DNA from 4 places in the Arthrobacter sp. GW460-12-1-14-TSB2 genome. Region 3 is predicted to be linked to each of the others. Evidence: riboswitches for the same ligand, from Rfam matches in the RefSeq annotation. Region 3 holds a riboswitch; each other region holds the start of a gene.
What was found. A riboswitch is a leader RNA that binds a small molecule or an ion and turns the genes downstream of it on or off. The one in region 3 is predicted to bind thiamine pyrophosphate.
Positions count from the first base shown of each region.

Region 1: it holds a riboswitch for thiamine pyrophosphate, as region 3 does, so the genes downstream of both, AC07YR_RS02485 (bifunctional hydroxymethylpyrimidine kinase/phosphomethylpyrimidine kinase) here and thiC (phosphomethylpyrimidine synthase ThiC) in region 3, are expected to answer to the same signal.
Region 2: it holds a riboswitch for thiamine pyrophosphate, as region 3 does, so the genes downstream of both, AC07YR_RS21450 (ECF transporter S component) here and thiC (phosphomethylpyrimidine synthase ThiC) in region 3, are expected to answer to the same signal.
Region 4: it holds a riboswitch for thiamine pyrophosphate, as region 3 does, so the genes downstream of both, thiO (glycine oxidase ThiO) here and thiC (phosphomethylpyrimidine synthase ThiC) in region 3, are expected to answer to the same signal.

Region 1 is NZ_JBWKYC010000001.1:518,102-522,692, reverse strand. Features, by position in the region: gene AC07YR_RS02490 (Rne/Rng family ribonuclease) at 1-1,875, shown strand, start outside; TPP riboswitch at 1,991-2,088, shown strand; gene AC07YR_RS02485 (bifunctional hydroxymethylpyrimidine kinase/phosphomethylpyrimidine kinase) at 2,071-3,663, shown strand; gene rplU (50S ribosomal protein L21) at 3,987-4,295, shown strand; gene rpmA (50S ribosomal protein L27) at 4,357-4,591, shown strand, end outside.
Region 2 is NZ_JBWKYC010000028.1:27,956-32,546, reverse strand. Features, by position in the region: gene AC07YR_RS21475 (Na+/H+ antiporter subunit D) at 1-433, shown strand, start outside; gene AC07YR_RS21470 (Na+/H+ antiporter subunit E) at 430-975, shown strand; gene AC07YR_RS21465 (MrpF/PhaF family protein) at 972-1,250, shown strand; gene mnhG (monovalent cation/H(+) antiporter subunit G) at 1,240-1,716, shown strand; gene AC07YR_RS21455 (DUF4235 domain-containing protein) at 1,742-2,005, opposite strand; TPP riboswitch at 2,157-2,297, shown strand; gene AC07YR_RS21450 (ECF transporter S component) at 2,371-3,003, shown strand; gene AC07YR_RS21445 (ABC transporter ATP-binding protein) at 3,020-4,591, shown strand, end outside.
Region 3 is NZ_JBWKYC010000006.1:18,685-23,275, forward strand. Features, by position in the region: gene AC07YR_RS09795 (VOC family protein) at 1-807, opposite strand, end outside; gene AC07YR_RS09800 (amidohydrolase family protein) at 887-1,975, opposite strand; TPP riboswitch at 2,060-2,167, shown strand; gene thiC (phosphomethylpyrimidine synthase ThiC) at 2,162-4,048, shown strand; gene AC07YR_RS09810 (alpha/beta fold hydrolase) at 4,017-4,591, opposite strand, start outside.
Region 4 is NZ_JBWKYC010000026.1:13,510-18,100, forward strand. Features, by position in the region: gene AC07YR_RS20910 (thiazole synthase) at 8-805, opposite strand; gene thiS (sulfur carrier protein ThiS) at 835-1,071, opposite strand; gene thiO (glycine oxidase ThiO) at 1,068-2,399, opposite strand; TPP riboswitch at 2,392-2,511, opposite strand; gene thiE (thiamine phosphate synthase) at 2,538-3,218, shown strand; gene AC07YR_RS20930 (ferritin-like domain-containing protein) at 3,219-3,893, opposite strand; gene AC07YR_RS20935 (RNB domain-containing ribonuclease) at 3,935-4,591, shown strand, end outside.

The DNA.
Region 1 (4,591 bases), on a different contig from region 3:
AGCCAGATCTCCCTGCCCGGCCGCTACCTCGTCTACGTTCCCGGCGGTTCCATGACCGGGATCTCCCGCAAGCTGCCCGACGTCGAGCGCAACCGCCTCAAGCGGATCCTCAAGGACCGCCTTCCGGAAGATGCCGGCGTGATTGTCCGCACGGCCGCCGAGGGCGCGTCCGAGGAAGAGCTGACGCACGACATCAACCGCCTGCGCGCCCAGTGGGAAGGCATCGAGGGCCAGGCCACGTCCACCAAAATCCTTGCGCCGGAGCTTCTCTACGGCGAACCGGACCTCACCATCAAGGTAGTCCGCGACGTCTTCAACGAGGACTTCTCCAAGCTGATCGTTTCCGGCGAGGAAGCCTGGGACACCATCGAGGCGTACGTCACCTATGTGGCCCCGGACCTGGTGGGCCGGCTCGAAAAGTGGACCAAGGACACGGACATCTTCGCGGCCTGGCGGATCGACGAGCAGATCCACAAAGCCCTGGACCGCAAGGTCTTCCTGCCTTCCGGCGGCTCCCTGGTGATCGACCGCACCGAAGCCATGACCGTGGTGGACGTCAACACCGGCAAGTTCACCGGCAGCGGCGGCAACCTTGAGGAAACCGTTACCAAGAACAACCTGGAAGCGGCCGAGGAAGTGGTGCGCCAGCTGCGGCTCCGCGACATCGGCGGCATCATCGTCATTGACTTCATCGACATGGTGCTCGAATCCAACCGCGACCTCGTGCTTCGCCGCATGGTGGAGTGCCTCGGACGCGACCGGACCAAGCACCAGGTTGCTGAAGTGACCTCGCTGGGCCTCGTGCAGATGACCCGCAAGCGCATGGGTACCGGGCTCCTGGAAGTCTTCGGCGAGCAGTGCGAGGCTTGCGCCGGCCGCGGCATTGTCACCCACGACGAGCCCGTGGAGCACCGCCGCGCCAACGTTGTGGCCGCCGAGCACCACGTGCCGCGGACGGAAGCCCAGCAGCCTCCCCGTACGGAGCGTAAGAGCCGCCGCCGCGGCAAGGGCGGCCAGCCGTCTTCCGAGGCTGCTCCGCTGACGCCGGCTCCGGTGCACCACGAGCCCACGGACGCCGAGCGCCATGCCAAGGCTGAAGCGACACGCGTGGCGTTGGCCAACATCGCAGCGGCAGCGCATGCTGCCCACCTGCACGATGCCGAGGCAGGCCATGCAGCACCTGCGGCCGCGGCCGCGGCAGCACAGGCAGTGGGCCAGGCACTGGCGGCCCAGGCACAGGGCGCCCAGGCCCCGGCCGGGCAGGTACTTTCCGGGCAAGCGGGGACGCCGGCCAAGTCGGGTCCGACGCAGGCCACCCCGTCTGCACCCGCTACGGCCCGGCCCGCTAAGGTGTCGGAAGCCGAGGTGGCTGCTGCAGGGCGGCCGGCGGCTGTCCTGACGTTCGGCGGCGAAAAAGTGGCTCTGCCGTTCGTTGAGCATGCCGGGGAAGCTCCTGCCTCCGGAGCGGCCCTGACCCTTGACCGCCTGGCTGAGGCATTCGCCCACCTTGGCGAACCTGCCGCGGCTGAGGCGCCGGCATCACCGGTTGAACCGCAGGCACCGGCGGCCCAGGTACAGGCGGCTAAGACGCCGGCGACGCAGGTACAGGCGGCGCAGGCTCCTGAAGCCGACTACACCGACCACACTGCGGTGCAGGGCCGGGCCCGCCGTCCCCGCCGCAACCGGAGCGCGAGCCGTGCCCAGGGCGCAGCGAACGAGACGTCCGTGGAGCACCACGAGACTGCCCCGGTCGCCGCATCAGGGCACACCCACGAAGCTAAGGCACCTGAGCCGGCAAAGAAGGACGCGCCCGCCAAAGCGCCGGCCAACGAGCCGATCATCCTTGGCGTGGGGGTCCCGGCTTCGGAGCTCTGATCCGGCAGGCTCTGATCCGGCCAGCTGACACCGCGGGTGCGGCCCGGAACAGGCGTAGCAATACGCCGGTTTCGGGCCGTACCCGCGAGTTCGTTGCAGGGAAAAGCTAGGCTAGGGGACTGACACGGGGTGCCGCGCACAGGGCCGGCTGAGATCCAGACCCGTTGAACCTGTCCGGTTAGCACCGGCGAAGGGATGTCTCCTTTGGCTTCATCATTCCTGCCCACCCCTGCCAACGCCGCAGCGCCCGCACCAGGAGGCGGCGCCCCCTTGCGCAGTACCCCGAGGGTGCTGGCCATCGCCGGCTCCGACCCGTCCGGCGGGGCGGGGATCCAGGCGGACCTCAAGAGCATTGCCGCTAACGGGGGATACGGCATGGCTGCCATTACCGCCCTGACGGCACAGAACACCCACGGCGTCCGGGCGGTCCACGTTCCGCCGGCCGGCTTCCTGACTGCGCAGCTCGAGGCCATTAGCGATGACATCAGCATCGATGCCGTCAAAATCGGCATGCTGGGCGACTCTGCGGTGATTGCCGCTGTCCGCAGCTGGCTTGGGAAAGCCCGTCCCGCCGTCGTGGTTCTCGACCCCGTGATGGTCGCCACCAGCGGGGACCGGCTCCTGCAGGAGGCTGCCGAGGAGGAACTGCGCGAACTGCTGCCCCTGGCCGACCTCATCACGCCGAACCTGGCCGAACTGGCGATGTTGCTCCATGAACCCCTGGCGAACGACTGGGAAGCGGCACTCGCCCAGGGCAAACGCCTCGCTGCGCAGGCCGGCACCACCGTCCTTGTCAAGGGCGGACACCTCGACGGCGGCACGTGCCCCGACGCCCTCGTCAACACCGAAGGGCTGCTCGCCCAGGACGTTGTGGTGGTCCCGGGCGCGCGGATCGACACCAGGAACAGCCACGGCACCGGCTGTTCCCTGTCATCGGCCATGGCCACCGCGCAGGCAAGGCTGGGGGATTGGGAGGCATCCCTGCGGGCAGTGAAGCCGTGGCTGCAGGGAGCGCTCCGGGAAGCCGAAGCACTGGAGGTGGGAACGGGCAACGGCCCGGTACACCATTTCCACCATCTGGCCCCGAAGGGCCAGGATGCGCTGGCTGCAGGAGAGTTCGCAGCGGCGCTCCGGCAGGACGCCGGGCCGGACCTGGACGACATCTACGGGCTGGACTTCATCCGCGGCCTGGCCGACGGCTCCCTTACCGAGCAGCACTTCGCGTATTACCTTGCCCAGGACGCCATCTACCTGAACGGCTATTCCAGGGTCTTGTCCCGTGCCGCCGCTATTGCCCCCACCGAGGCCGAGCAGCTCTTCTGGGCGCGGTCGGCCCAGCAATGCCTGGAAGTCGAGTCCGAACTGCACAGGACGTGGCTCAGCACCCGGACCGTGGACGCCGCCTTGGGACCGGTCACCAAGTCCTACGTGGACCACCTGCTGGCCTCATCTGTTTCCGGAAGCTACGGAGTGCTCGTGGCCGCCGTGCTGCCGTGCTTCTGGCTGTACGCCGAGGTGGGTGCCACCTTGCACGGTCAGTTCCAGGCGGCCGGGTCGCCGTCGGGCCATCCCTACGCCGACTGGCTTCGCACGTACGCGGACGAAGAATTCGCCGCCGCCACCAGGGAAGCGGTGCGAATCACCGACGACGCCGCACAGGCCGCCTCCGAAGTGGAACGGCAGGCCATGCGGCTGGCCTTCCGGCAGTCATGCCGCTACGAGGTGGATTTTTTCGACGCGCCGCGCGTGCATGCTGAACCGCAAAGTGTTCCAGAGCCGGTAAGGTAGTGGGGCACGGTTCCGGAAGTCGTTGCAGCGGCAGTCTGTATTGCACAGAGTGGCGCCCATCACGTACTACCACCGGAGCCAGCCTCATTTGCGGCCGAAGGCAAAATTAGCGTAGTCTAGATCTTCGGTGCTTACGCCAACACTTGGGTTATGACCCCGGATTGCTCGGTTTGGAATGACAAACGGAATAGTTCGTGGGATAACTCATGGGTTCCCCCGGGGAATCCACCGGCGTTGAGGCACAGCGTGAGCCAGGCCAAACAATTGGACCCAGGTTCCGCACGCAAATCTAGTAATAAACGTCGAGAGAAGTGAGTTCCCCAGTGGTGTACGCGATTGTCCGCGCAGGCGGCCGCCAAGAGAAGGTTTCCGTTGGAGACTTCGTTACCCTGAACCGCGTCCCCGGTGGAGCCGGCAGCACCATTGAGTTGCCCGCACTGCTCCTGGTAGACGGTGACAAAGTCACGTCTGCCGCTGCGGACCTGGCCAAGGTAACGGTTACGGCTGAGATCCTCCAGGACCTTCGTGGTCCGAAGATCGTCATCCAGAAGTTCAAGAACAAGACCGGGTACAAGAAGCGCCAGGGTCACCGTCAGGAACTGACCAAGGTCAAGATCACCGGTATCAAGTAACCTTCCGTTACTTTTCAGGTTTTCAGCAGATTCCCCAGAATTTTTAAGGCAGGCATTTCAAATGGCACATAAAAAAGGCGCGAGCTCCACTCGCAACGGTCGTGACTCCAACGCCCAGTACCTCGGCGTCAAGCGCTTCGGCGGCCAGGTAGTTTCCGCAGGCGAGATCATCGTCCGCCAGCGTGGCACCCACTTCCACCCGGGTGCCGGCGTGGGCCGTGGCGGCGACGACACCCTGTTCGCACTGACCCCCGGCGCCGTCGAATTCGGCACCCGCCGCGGACGTCGCGTCGTGA
Region 2 (4,591 bases), on a different contig from region 3:
GCAGCTCGGCACCCCGCTGGCCTACGCCCTGGTGGTCGGAGGCGTCGTGACCAGCCTGCTGACGCTCCTTGCCGTCGCCCGCGTGTGGAACCGCGCATTCTGGCGCAAGCCCGAGGACGCAGAGAACCCCGACCCCGTGCTGCTGGCGGCCCCCGAGGACTCCGACACCGGCGACCGGGCGGGCAAACGCAACGTCACGCTCTTGCCGCGGACCATGGTGGGATCAACCCTGGGGCTCGTTGCCTTCGGCGTGGCGCTCACCGTCTTCGCCGGGCCGCTCTTCAGGGTGGCGGACCAGTCGGCCGTGGACATGCTGGACAGGTCCTCCTACATCCAGGCGGTGCTGGGCGAAAACGCTCCCGTGCCCCCGATCGCGCAGCCTGAACCTGCGGTCCCGCAGCCGGAAGGCCCGCAGCCGGAGGGCCAGAAATGAACCGCCGACGGATCTCTATCCGGCAGGAACTGCCCCTCCTCGTCTGGCTCGTGTTTGTCTGGTGTGCGCTGTGGCAGGACTTCAGCCCCGGAAACCTCCTGTTCGGCGCCCTCATCGCCGTGGTGGTGGCGCGGTTGTTCTACCTGCCCCCGGTGGAACTGGGCGGCCGGTTCAGCATTGTGCGTGCCGTCCCGTTTGCCATCGTCTTCCTTGGCAAGGTGGTGGCCGCCAGCTGCCAGGTGCTGTACCTGGCAGTGGCCCGCGGCCCCAAGGTGACCAACGCCGTCGTCGCCGTCCAGCTCCGCAGCCATTCGGACCTGATGGTCACTGCCACCGGCCACGTCATCTCGCTGATTCCCGGCTCACTGGTGGTGGAGGTGGACCGCTCCACGTCCACGCTCTACATCCACGGGCTGAACGTGCGGAGCGGGGAGGACATCGTGAGCCTGCGCAAGGAAGTCCGGGATGCCGAGGCAGCACTGATCAGGATCATGGGCACGCGTGAAGAACTGGCCGCACTGAAACAGGAGGTGGGCGCATGATGGAAGTCGTCCTGACCGTAACGGCCGTGATCCTGTCACTGGCGGCAGCGGGCGCCATTGTCCGGATCGCCATCGGCCCGTCGCTGTTGGACCGGGTGCTGGCCTCGGACGTGCTGCTGGCCATCATCGGGGCCACGCTCTGCATCGACATGGCCGTGAACCGGCACCTGAACAACCTGATGCTGCTGGTGGCGCTGTCCATCATCGGGTTCATCGGGTCCGTCACGGTGGCGCGCTTCGTGGCCGACCGGCGGGAGCACCCCAATGAATCCTGAACCATCCGCCGTCGACACCATCATTGACGCAGTCTCGGCCGTTTTTATGGTGGTGGGCGCCGTGATGTCCCTCGGCGCGGCCATTGGCCTGTTGCGCTTCCCCGACCTGATGAGCAGGATGCACGCCGCCACCAAGCCGCAGGTGCTGGGCCTATTCCTGCTGCTGGCTTCGGTTGGCCTGCAGCTGCGGACCTGGTGGGTGTGGCCCGTGCTGTTCGTGGCGTGGATCTTCCAGGTCCTCACCGTTCCCGTGTCCGCGCACATGGTGGGCCGGGCCGGCTACCGCACCAAGCACCTGCACAGGGAGCTGCTGACGACGGACGAGCTGGAGGCCGTGGTGCAGAAGGCAGCGGACAAGAAAACCGCCGATAGGCAGGACCCGGGCAGGCAGGACTCAGGCAGGCAGGACCCGGACAAACGCGCAGCGCACGACGACGGTCCCGCCGATGACGGCGCCCCAGCCTAGGGGGACCCCGTAGGAAGGTTGGGGCCTAGACGATGTCCTGGCTCTTGGCGAAGCGGGTGATGGCACGCTGCGTGCCCCGGTTGGCCAGGACCTGGATGATGGCGCTGACAGCCGCGGAGATCAGCGCAAAGGTCAGGGCGCTGCGCAGGGTGGTGGGGACGTCGTTCTTGTCGCCCTTGGGGGGCTTGCGGCCGGTGACCTTTTCCCAGACGACGTCAACGGCCTTCGTGCCGGCGAATCCGGCCAGCAGGCTCACTCCGGTTCCAAGCAGCTTGATGAAAAAACTCATTCCAGTACCCCTTACAGGTGGGAGACGGCGGAAACAGGGCTTCCCCTAGCCTAGCCGCATCAGCCCGCCCCCATCACCGCGCATTGTGACAGTCGGCCCCGGGATTTCGCGGGCCTGCGGGTGTAAACTGAGCCACGCCCATAAGGGCGAATTAATACGACAGGGGAGCGTCGCCGTCGGGGTCACTGGAGCAGTCCAGGAACCGGAGGCGGGCGCTGAGAGTGCGGGCAGCCGCAGACCCTCGAACCTGATCCGGTTAGTACCGGCGCAAGGGAGTCGAGTTCTCAGAGTGTCCGGCAGCAGGCGGCGGAAGCCGCGGCCCTGGCCGGGAAACACTCTCCCCTCCTGTACCTCAGGAGGACGACATGACTGATATTTCTGCAAAGCAGGCGTTGCCGCACAGCAAGTACACCTGGCGCGTGGTGGACATTGTGGTGGCTGCGTTGATCGCAGTGGCCGGCGGCGTCATTTTCTGGGCCTGGTCCCAGGGGGCCGCCGCCGTTTCGCCGGCCATGAACGCCGTTTACCCGCCCCTGACCGGCCTCATCGCCGGCGGCTGGATGATTCCCGCCGTCCTGGGCATGCTGATCATCCGCAAGCCCGGAGCCGCCCTGTTCTGTGAAACGGTGGCTGCCACCGGCGAGCTGATCATGGGCTCGCAGTACGGCGCCTCGGTGCTGTTCTCCGGCTTCGTGCAGGGGCTCGGCGCCGAAATCATCTTCGCGGTGTTCGTTTACAAGAAGTTCAACCTGCCCGTTTCGTTGCTGGCCGGTGCCGGTGCAGGCCTCTTCTGCGGCCTGAACGACTCGTTCGCTCCGTGGGGCTGGAACATCGCCTACGCTGCCGGCGACAAGCTCGCTTACATCATTTTCACCGCCATTTCCGGCGCCATCATTGCCGGTGCGCTGTCCTGGGTCGCCACCCGCGGCCTGGCCCGGACCGGTGTGCTCAGCTCCTTTGCCTCCCGCAAGGCAGCAACGGAGCCCGTCTTCTCCTGACGAACGCACCCCGCTCATGACATCTTCGGACAACGTCCGCCCGGCAGCGGTCACGGCACGCGGCTGGGGCTGGCGGCACGCCGGCCGGTCCCGGCCCGCCGTCCGCGGCCTGGACCTGGACATTCAGCCGGGCGAACGCGTGCTGCTGCTGGGCCCCTCCGGCGCCGGCAAATCGACGCTGCTGCACGCCCTCGCCGGCGTGCTCGGCGACAGCGACGCCGGCGCCCACCACGAGGGCGTGCCGGACGCCGACGACTCAGACGAGACGGGCACCCTCCTGATCGACGGCGCCCCGCCGCGTGCACAGCGCGGCCGCGCCGGCCTGATGCAGCAGGACCCCGAGACGCAGGTGGTCCTTTCCCGCGTGGGGGACGACGTCGCCTTCGGCGCCGAGAACCTTGCCGTGCCTCGTGCGGACATCTGGACACGCGTGGGAGAAGCGCTCGACGACGTCGGGCTGGCCCGCCTGCCGCTGGACCACCCGACGTCGGCCCTTTCCGGCGGACAGAAGCAGCGCCTGGCGCTCGCCGGCATCCTTGCCATGCGCCCGGGACTGCTGCTCCTCGACGAGCCCACCGCCAACCTTGACCCCGCAGGGGTCCTGGAGGTCCGGGACGCCGTGGGCCGGTGCTTGGACAAGACCGGGGCAACGCTGGTGGTGGTGGAACACCGGGTGGGCGTGTGGAAAGACCTGGTGGACCGGATCGTGGTGCTGCAGCCGGGTTCGGCCACGGATTCCGCAGTGCTCCTGGACGGGCCGCCGGACCAGGTCCTGGCAGAAGCCCGGGACATGCTCGTTGCCGCCGGCGTCTGGGTGCCCGGGTACGTGCCCGCCACCCGGGCACGGTCCGGTGCCGCACTGGTGGGTGCCGCGGGAGCGCACGGTGCGGGAGTGAACGGCGCGGGAGTGCCGGCGGCCGCGGGTGTGCCCGGTAACGGGAACCTCCTGCTGGCCGCGGAGCGCCTAGCCGTTTCCCGCGAACGTCCACGCCGGCGCCGGTTCAAGGCGGTTCCGCCGGTACCGGTGCAATCCGGCATTACGGCGCAGGTCCGGGCCGGGCAGGCGCTGACCATCACGGGCCCGAACGGATCCGGCAAGTCCACGTTTGCCCTGACCCTCGCCGGGCTGTTGCGCCCGGTGGCCGGCAACGTTTCCGCCACGGTGGACCTCAGCGAAGGCGCCGGCATTGACCCGTACAAGTGGAAGGCGGAGCAGCTGATCGCGCGGATCGGTACCGTGTTCCAGGAACCGGAGCATCAGTTCGTCACCGGCCGGGTGCTGGACGAGCTGATGTTCGGTCCGCGGCATCTTGGCCATGGCGAGGAACGCGTGGATGAACTCCTGGAGCGCCTCCGGCTGACCAAGCTCGTGGACGCGAACCCCTACACTCTCTCGGGTGGCGAGAAGCGCAGGCTGTCCGTGGCCACCGTGCTGGCCGCCCATCCCCGGGTGCTGATCCTGGACGAGCCCACCTTCGGCCAGGACGCCAACACCTGGGCGGAGCTGGCGTCCTTCCTGTCGGAACTGCTCGACGCCGGCACCGCCGTGGTGTCCGTGACCCACGACCAGGAGTTCAGCGACGTCCTG
Region 3 (4,591 bases):
GTGGGACGCCGCACCGGCAACCCGCAAACGGTCGGCGAGCGCGCCGACGTCGTCCGTTCCCGGCACTTCGATCAGGACTTCGCCCAGGCCAAGGGTGTCCTTACGGGGCCCTGCGCCGCGGCTGTTCCAGACGTTCATTGCCATGTGATGGTGGTAGCCGCCGGCGGAGACGAACAGGGCCTGCCCGTGCCATCCGGCGGTTTTCTCGAAACCAAGGGTGCCCACGTAGAAGTCATGGGCCGACTGGACGTCGCCCACCTGAAGGTGGACGTGCCCGACGCCGGCATGCGCCTCACGCTGCCCGCTTACCGCTTCCTCGGTCAGGAATTCCTGCAGGAACCGCTGCGGCGGGAGGGCAAGGCTGTCCATGACCACATTGGTCCCCTCCCAGGACCAGTCGCTACGGGGACGGTCCCAGTACAGCTCGATGCCGTTGCCCTCGGGGTCGCTGAAGTAGAAAGCCTCGCTGACGAGGTGGTCGGCGCTCCCGGTGAACAGCCGCGGCTCATACCGGGCCGCTGAAGCCACCGTGGCAGCGAGCGCCGGCCTGTCCCCGAAGAGCAGGGCCGTGTGGAACAGTCCGGCTTCACCCCGGGCCGGAAGGTTGAGCCCGGGTGCGGGTGCGAGATGGACCAGGGGCGTTCCGCGCCGGCCAAGGTACACGCCGCCATCCTGCTCAGCCACGACCTCCAGCCCGAGCGCGCGCTGGTAGTAATCGGTCATCAGCTTCATGTCCCCCACCTTGAGCATCACCGTGCCCATGGCGAGATCCGCCGGCAGCAGGTCCTTGCTGGATTCTGTGGTCATGGCAACTCCAAACTCCCGAAACTCCGCCTCCGGTCCTCCGGTGACGCTTACATAGAGTTAAATTACTTGAACCTTCAATTTATTCCTGGTGGAGCTGCCGACCGCGAAGAATGATGTGGGTGAGGTTCCGCAGCGTTTCCGGATTGATCCTGGGGTCCTGTTCGCACAGTACGACGTCGGCGCTGGCGCCCTCGGCGATACCGTCCGCTCCCAGCCACTTCCGGGCGCCCCACGACGCCGCGTCGAGCGCCGCCGCCGCCGGCAGGCCGGCGGTGTGGAGCGCATGGATCTCATCCACTATCCGGCCGTGGCCGATGACGCTGCCCGCGTCTGTCCCGGCGTAGATCGGGACGCCCGCCTCGAAAGCTTCCACAATCCGCTCGTTCCGCCGCTGCCACAAGGCGCGCATGTGTGCTGCGTAAACCGGAAACTTTGCTTCCGCCCGGGCCGCGATGTCCGGGAACGTCGCAGTATTGATCAGCGTGGGAACAATCGGGACGCGTTGTTCCACGAAGCGGGGTATGTGCCGTGGCAGGAGTCCGGTGCCGTGTTCGATGCAGTCGATGCCGGCGTCGAGCATGTCATCCAGCGTGTCCTCGGCGAAACAGTGCGCCGTCACCCGGGCACCTTCATCGTGGGCGGCGCGGACAGCATCCCGGACCACGGCGGCGGGGAACGACGCCGAAAGGTCACCGGCGTCGCGGTCGATCCAGTCCCCCACGATCTTGACCCAGCCGTCACCCGCGAGCGCCTGCTTGCGCACCGCCTCGACCAGTCCGTCCGGCTCAACTTCGACGGCGAATCCCCGCAGATAGCGGCGGGTCCTGGCAATGTGGCGTCCCGCCCGGATGATCCGCGGCAACTCCGGACGCTGCTGGATCCAGCGCGTGTCATGTACCGCTCCCGCGTCGCGGACCAGCAGCGTGCCGGCCATCAGGTCCGTGACGGCCTGCTCCTCGGCGATGGACTCGGACACATCGCCGTCAGGTCCAAGACCGATGTGACAGTGTGCGTCCACGAGGCCCGGAAGCACCCAGCCATCCAGCACCACATCCGGCGGACCCGCCGGCCGACTGAACGTCAGCCTGCCGTCCACGGCCCAGAGGCCGTCCCGTTCCTGGTCTGGAGCGGTCAGCACCGTTCCGGTGAATTCGATGATTCCACGCATGCCTCAAGCCTAGACCGCCGGTTCCGGTCGTTGGATGTGAACGCCGTGTGACGTGGACGCTGCCCGGGCCTGTGGTAGCTTCGTCTACGACCACACGGGTGCCCCTGCAGGGGCTGAGATCGGGCTGACGCGGCCTGCGACCGTTGAACCTGTCCGGGTAATGCCGGCGAAGGAAGTGAGTATTCCGTGAATACACCAGAAACACAGCTGTCCCGTGCCCAAAATGGATCCACCGCCGGCCAGGCGGGCACTCATGAAACGCAGTCCCTGAAGTCCCATTCACTGGCCTTCATCGCCGACGAAGCCACCGGGATCCGGGTGCCGGTGACCGAGATTGCCTTGGAGGACTCGCCGGGCGGCGCGGCCAACCCGCCGTTCCGGGTCTACCGGACAGCGGGGCCCGGCAGCGATCCCGTGGTGGGACTGGAACCGTTCAGGACCCGGTGGATTGAATCCAGGGCGGACACCGAGCCGTACAGCGGCAGGGAACGGAACCTCCTCGACGACGGGAAGTCGGCCGTGCGCCGAGGCGCTGCCTCCGCGGAGTGGAAGGGCGCGCAGCCGGTGCCCCGCCGCGCTGTCGCGGGACGGACCGTCACGCAGATGCATTACGCCAGGAAGGGCGTGGTGACTCCCGAAATGCAGTTCGTCGCACTGCGGGAAAACTGCGATGTTGAGCTGGTGCGCAGCGAAGTTGCCGCGGGCCGCGCCATCATCCCCAACAACATCAACCACCCGGAGTCCGAGCCGATGATCATCGGTAAGGCCTTCCTTGTGAAGATCAATGCCAACATCGGCAACTCGGCTGTCACCAGCTCCATCGCCGAGGAGGTCGACAAGCTGCAGTGGGCCACCCAGTGGGGTGCCGACACGGTGATGGACCTGTCCACCGGGGACGACATCCACACCACCCGGGAATGGATCATCCGCAACTCGCCGGTGCCGATCGGCACCGTGCCCATCTACCAGGCCCTGGAGAAGGTCAACGGCGAGGCCAACAAACTGACGTGGGAAATTTTCCGCGACACCGTGATCGAGCAGTGCGAGCAGGGTGTGGACTACATGACCATCCACGCCGGAGTCCTGCTGCGCTACGTACCGCTGACGGCCAACCGCGTCACCGGCATCGTCTCCCGCGGCGGATCCATCATGGCAGGGTGGTGCCTGGCCCACCACCAGGAGAACTTCCTCTACACGCACTTCGACGAGCTGTGCGAGATCTTCGCCAAGTACGACGTTGCGTTCTCGCTCGGCGACGGGCTGCGGCCCGGCGCGACGGCCGACGCGAACGACGCCGCCCAGTTCGCCGAGCTGGATACTTTGGCTGAGCTGACGCAGCGTGCCTGGGAATTCGATGTCCAGGTGATGGTGGAAGGCCCGGGGCATGTGCCGTTCCACCTTGTCAGGGAAAACGTGGAGCGCCAGCAGGAACTCTGCAAGGGAGCTCCCTTCTACACCCTGGGGCCGCTAGTCACGGACATAGCCCCGGGCTATGACCACATCACCTCCGCCATCGGCGCCACGGAAATCGCCCGCTACGGCACGGCCATGCTCTGTTACGTCACACCCAAGGAACACCTGGGGCTGCCGAACAAGGACGACGTGAAGACCGGCGTGATCACCTACAAGATCGCCGCCCACGCCGCCGACCTCGCCAAGGGCCACCCGGGGGCACATGAACGTGACGACGCCCTGTCCAAGGCACGGTTCGAATTCCGGTGGCGGGACCAGTTTGCCCTGTCTCTGGACCCTGTCACGGCTGAAGCCTTCCATGACGAGACGCTGCCTGCGGAACCGGCGAAGACTGCGCATTTCTGCTCAATGTGCGGGCCCAAGTTCTGCTCCATGCGCATCAGCCAGGACATCCGGGACGAATACGGTTCAGCCGAAGCCCAGGCAGCGCTGGCCGAGATGGCGGCCGGAATGCGCGAGAAGAGCAACGAATTCCTGGCAGCCGGCGGCAAGGTCTACCTTCCGGAGCTGCAGCTTCCCCGCCAGGAATTGCCGGGCTCGCATAGTGCAGCGGCGGGCGAAGGCGCCGCTAAGATGCCTGCGAGTGCTGACGCCGGCTGACCTCTGCGATAAATGACCGGATAACCCGGTCTCCCTCCACGGAGTCCTGAGGCCGGTGCCCGCCCGCAGCAACGCGGTGCAGGGCACCGGTTTCGCGCAGGTACCCGGCAATCTCCTCGTACAGCGGCTCCCAGCCGCCGGTGAGCACGAGCGTGGGGACTCCCGGGACGATCTGCAGCGGCGCCTCCCACGGAGGCGCCTGCAGCCGGAGCCTGCGGGCGGTGTTGGGCGATTCCGGTGTGGCCGGGCCGTCACTGTGAACGGAAAATGCACGCCGGACGAACTCCCGCTGGAAATCGTCGTCGCCCAACTGGTGCCGCACATCAAAAAGGGGCTGCATCAGGGCCCGGTGCGCCGCCGTTGCGGGCAGTTCGGCGGTCAGCGACAGGCACGCGGGCTCCACGAGGGTGAGGGAGTGCACCAGGTCCGGGCGCTCCACGGCCGCCATCATCGCCGCAATGGCGCCCTGGGAATGGGCCACCACATGACCGCCGGCAGCGCCACGCCCTTCATCCGCCAAAGCGGCCAGCACAATCCGGGCAT
Region 4 (4,591 bases), on a different contig from region 3:
CGGACTGCTACAGGAACTCCGCCCGGCCCTCCATGGCGGACGAGGCAAGGGCGTGTTCACGGCGCGGAATCCGGCCGGCCGCCTTCGCCAGCCTACCGGCGATGACAGCGTGTTTGAAGGCCTCCCCCATCATCGCCGGGTTCTGCGCCCGGGTCACTGCGGTCGCCAGCAGCACCGCGTCGCAGCCCAGTTCCATGGCGAGGGCCGCGTCGGACGCCGTACCGATGCCGGCGTCCAGCACCACGGGAACTGATGCCCTGGAAACGATGAGTTCGATGTTGTGCGGGTTCAGGATGCCCAGGCCGGTGCCGATGGGCGATCCAAGCGGCATCACGGCCGTGGCTCCGAGGTTCTCCAGCCGCAGGGCCAGCACGGGGTCGTCATTCGTGTAGGCGAACACCTTGAACCCGCGGTTGACCAGTTGCTCTGTGGCATCCACGAGTTCCACGGCGTCCGGCAGGAGGGTGTGCTCGTCGGCAATCACTTCAAGCTTCACCCAGTCCGTTTCCAGTGCTTCCCGCGCCAGTTCGGCCGTCATGACGGCGTCCCGTGCGGTGAAGCAGCCGGCCGTATTGGGCAGGACCCTGATGTTGTGGTCCACCAGGAGCTGGAACAGCGAACCTGTTTCCGCCGGGGAATAGCGGCGCATGGCCACGGTGGTCAGCTCCGTGCCAGAGGCGATCAGCGCCGCCCCCAGACCGTCCAGGCTGGGCGCGCCGCCGGTTCCCATGATCAGCCGCGATCCCAGGTGGACACCGTCCACGATGAAGGGGTCCGCCGCCGCGTGCCGTGCCGTCCCTGCCATGCCGGCAACCGTAGTTCCTGCCATGATGCTCAACCTCCCTGTACCGCGGTAACGAGTTCGACGTCGTCGCCCTCGGCGAGCGCCGTGACGAACCACTGGCTGCGCGGCACCACCTCGGAATTCCGGGCCACTGCGACGCCCAGCTTCCGGCCGTCGGCGGCCTGCCCGTTGGGGGCGAGGTTCCTGCCAGTGACCTGGCTGATGAGGGTGGTGACAGACGCTCCGTCGTCCACCGCATGGACGGTGCCGTTCAGTGTGATGTTCATGCTGTTTCCTTGTTCGGGTCAATTGTGACGATGTTCGGTGGCGTTGCCGGTGTTGCCGGCGTTGGCGAAAGGCCGGAAAACCGGTCGGGCCGGAAAGGCGCCCAGCGGACGTCGGCGGTGCCGTCCATGAGCTCCCTGCAGATGGACGCTGCCGCAGGAGTGAGCAGGACGCCGTGCCGGAAGAATCCGGTGGCAATGATCAGCCCTTCGACGTCCTTGCCGGTTCCCGCAGCGGCTACGCGCCCCAGCAGCGGCGCGTTGTCCGGCGTTCCCGGACGCGCCCTTGCCGTGGCTTCCAGGAGTTCCAGTTCGGCGACGGCCGGAACCAGCACCTGCGCGTCACGGAGCAGCTGGTAGACGCCGCCGGCTGAAACGGCTGAACGGACCGGCGTTGCGTGTCCGGCTCCAAGGTCCGCAGCGTCTGCCCCCGGGAGGGCGTCTTCACGCTGCGTGGCCCCGATCACCACGGTTCCGTCCTGCCGGGGCACGATGTAGACGGGAACCCCATGGACCATGCCGCGGACGGTGGATGTCAGCAGCGGCCGCAGGTAGGCGGGGACCCGCAGCCGCAGGATGTCCCCGTACACCGGGCGGAGGGGCAGCTTCAGTCCCGCGGGCAGCCCGCCGAGGGACGCAGACTCCAGCCCGTTGGCAATAATCGTCTCCGCTGCGTGCACTGCACCTCCCCCGGCCAGGCTGACGCCGCTGACCCGCCCGTCCTCCCACAGCAGGCCGGCCGCCCGCCGGCGCACGGCGGAACCTGCCAGCGACTCCGCGATGAGGGCGAGGAGCTTTCGGGGATCCACCTGGTGGTCCGCCGGGATGTCGAAGGCACAGGAGATCCCGGGACTCAGCAACGGCTCCCGTGCCCGCGCTTCCCTGACGGTCAGCGGTTCCACGGTGAGGCCGCTCGACAGCTGGACGCCGCGAAGGTCGGCGAGCGCGCGGCGGTCGGCGGCGTCGGCCCCCACGGCGAGGGTCGACGTCGTGAGGTAGCCGGTGTCCGGGCCGCCGTTGCCGGATTCCCCGGGAACCCCCTCGGTTTCAAGGCTCGCCGCAAACGCGGGCCACAGCCCTGAGGAGTGAAGCATGAGCTCCAGGAGGTCCTCCTCCTGGTAGTGGAGTTCGCTGACCGGTGCCAGCATGCCGGCGGCGGCCCAACTCGCTCCCGTACCGGGCGCGTCATCGATGAGCACCACGGACCGGCCCGACTGCCGGGCCTCCCAGGCGATGCCATGGCCGATGATTCCGCCGCCAACCACGGCGACGTCGGCGCTGATGTCGCGGCTGCGCGCGGCGGGGCTGCCTGCTGGGGTATGCGGGGCCATAGTCATCCTTCCCTACGCCGGTACTAACCGGATCAGGTCAAGCGGTCGGCTCTGACGCCCTCTCAGCCCTGCAGCTTTGTGACAGCTGCTGCGGGCTCCCGCGGTACTCCCCCAGTTTAGGGGAACTAGGCTGGTGCCATGACCGAGCAAGCTCTCCTCACCGATGCCCGCCTGTACCTCTGCACTGACGCCCGCACGGACCGCGGCGATTTCGAAGACTTCGTGGATGCCGCCTACGCCGGTGGCGTCGACATCATCCAGCTCCGCGACAAGAACCTGGAGGCGGCCGAAGAGCTCGAACTTCTTGCTGTGCTGGAGTCCGCTGCGCGCCGCCACGGGCGCCTGTGGTCGGTCAACGACCGCGCGGACATCGCCTCGCTTTCCGGCGCGCCCGTGCTCCACATCGGACAGAAGGATCTTCCGCTGGCGGCGGCCCGGAAGTTCCTCGGCAACGAAGCCGTCATCGGCCTGTCAACGCACAGCACCGGGCAGATCGACGCCGCCAGGGCCGCATCCCGCGGTACCGGAGGACTGGACTACTTCTGCGTGGGGCCGGTCTGGGCCACCCCCACGAAGCCGGGGCGGGCCGCCGTCGGCCTCGACCTGCTCCGCTACGCGGCGGGCGCCGCCGACGAAGAAGCGGCCGCCGGGACGACGGTTCCGTGGTTCGCCATCGGCGGCATTGACCTGGGCAACGTTGAGCCGGTGGTGGCTGCAGGGGCGCAGCGGATTGTGGTGGTCCGCGCCATCACCGAGGCGGACGATCCCGCCGCGGCCGCGCGGTCACTGCTCGAAGCGCTCGACACCGGCGCATCCTGACTATCCGGTCAGTCCGAGCTGCGTCATCCGCTTGGAGTGGTTTTCCGCCAGCCCGGCGATCAGGCCGCTGACCAGGGCTTTCGCCTCGGCGGTGTCCTCGCCGCCGATCAGGCTTCCCAGGAACGCATGCTCATAGCTGACGCGCTGCGCCTGGGTCAGGGCTTCGCCCAGCAGCCGCCTGCCCCACAGCGCCAGCCTGGAGGCGAGCCTGGGATCATCGGCGAGGGCACCCTTGAGCCGGTCGCGGAGAACCTCCGTCGTTTCATCGGAGGCCTGGATCTGTTCGATGAGTTCCCGCGTTTCGGCGTCGACGTATTGTGAGATGGCCCGGTAGAAGTCGGCAGAGACCGTGTCGATGACGTAGGCCTTCATCAGCGATTCGTACCAGTCGGCCGGGCGTGTCCGCGAATGGAAGTAGTCCACGGCTGGCTGGAAAGGCAACATGGCGTCCTCGGCGTCGATCCCCCTGGCCTCGAGCCGGGCGCTCACCAGTTCGTAGTGCCGGAACTCCACTACGGCAATCCTGCCGAGCACCGCCCGGTCGTGGAGGGTGGGTGAATACCGTGCGTCGGCGGCAAACCGCTCAAAGGCCGAAAGCTCGCCGTATGCCATCATTCCGAACAGGTCCGCGACGAAGCGGTTGTAGCGAGCAGTGTCAGCCGGGGTTGAGCTCATCGTCCAAGACTAATGGCGGAAATGGAGCTAACCTGACTTTCGTGTCCCATCATCGCCTAACTCCAAGTGTCCACGAACAGACCAACCGGCTGGCCGACGCGTTGAACGCGCTCCGTACGGAGTTGGAGCTGCCGGGGCCGTTTCCTGATGATGTCCTTCAGGATGCGCTGGCGGCCATTGCGGAACACAAGATGCCGGACCTGGACCTCACGGATGTGGGCTTTGTGACCATAGATCCGGCGTCGTCCACGGACCTGGACCAGGCCCTGTTCATCGAGCGGTCAGGCGACGGGTACAAGGTTTTCTACGCCATCGCCGATGTGCCGTCCTTTGTGGCACCCGGCGGGGCGCTGGACGCCGAAACACGCCGCCGGGGGCAGACGTTCTACGCCCCTGACGGCCGGATTCCGCTTCACCCGGAAGTCATCAGCGAACAGGCGGGCAGCCTGCTGGCCGGACAAATGTGCTCCGCTTTCGTCTGGGAGTTCGGCCTGGACGCGGGGGCCCGCGTCCAGTCAGTGCTGGTGCGCCGTGCCAAAATCCGGAGCCGTGCCAAGCTCAGCTACAAGGGCGTACAGGCCGAACTCGATGCCGGCACTGCCGCCCCCGTCCTGCAGCTGCTCAAGGAAGTGGGGCTCAAGCGGGTGGAACTGGAGAGGCTGCGCGGCGGAGCCAGCCTGAACATGCCGGAACAGGAC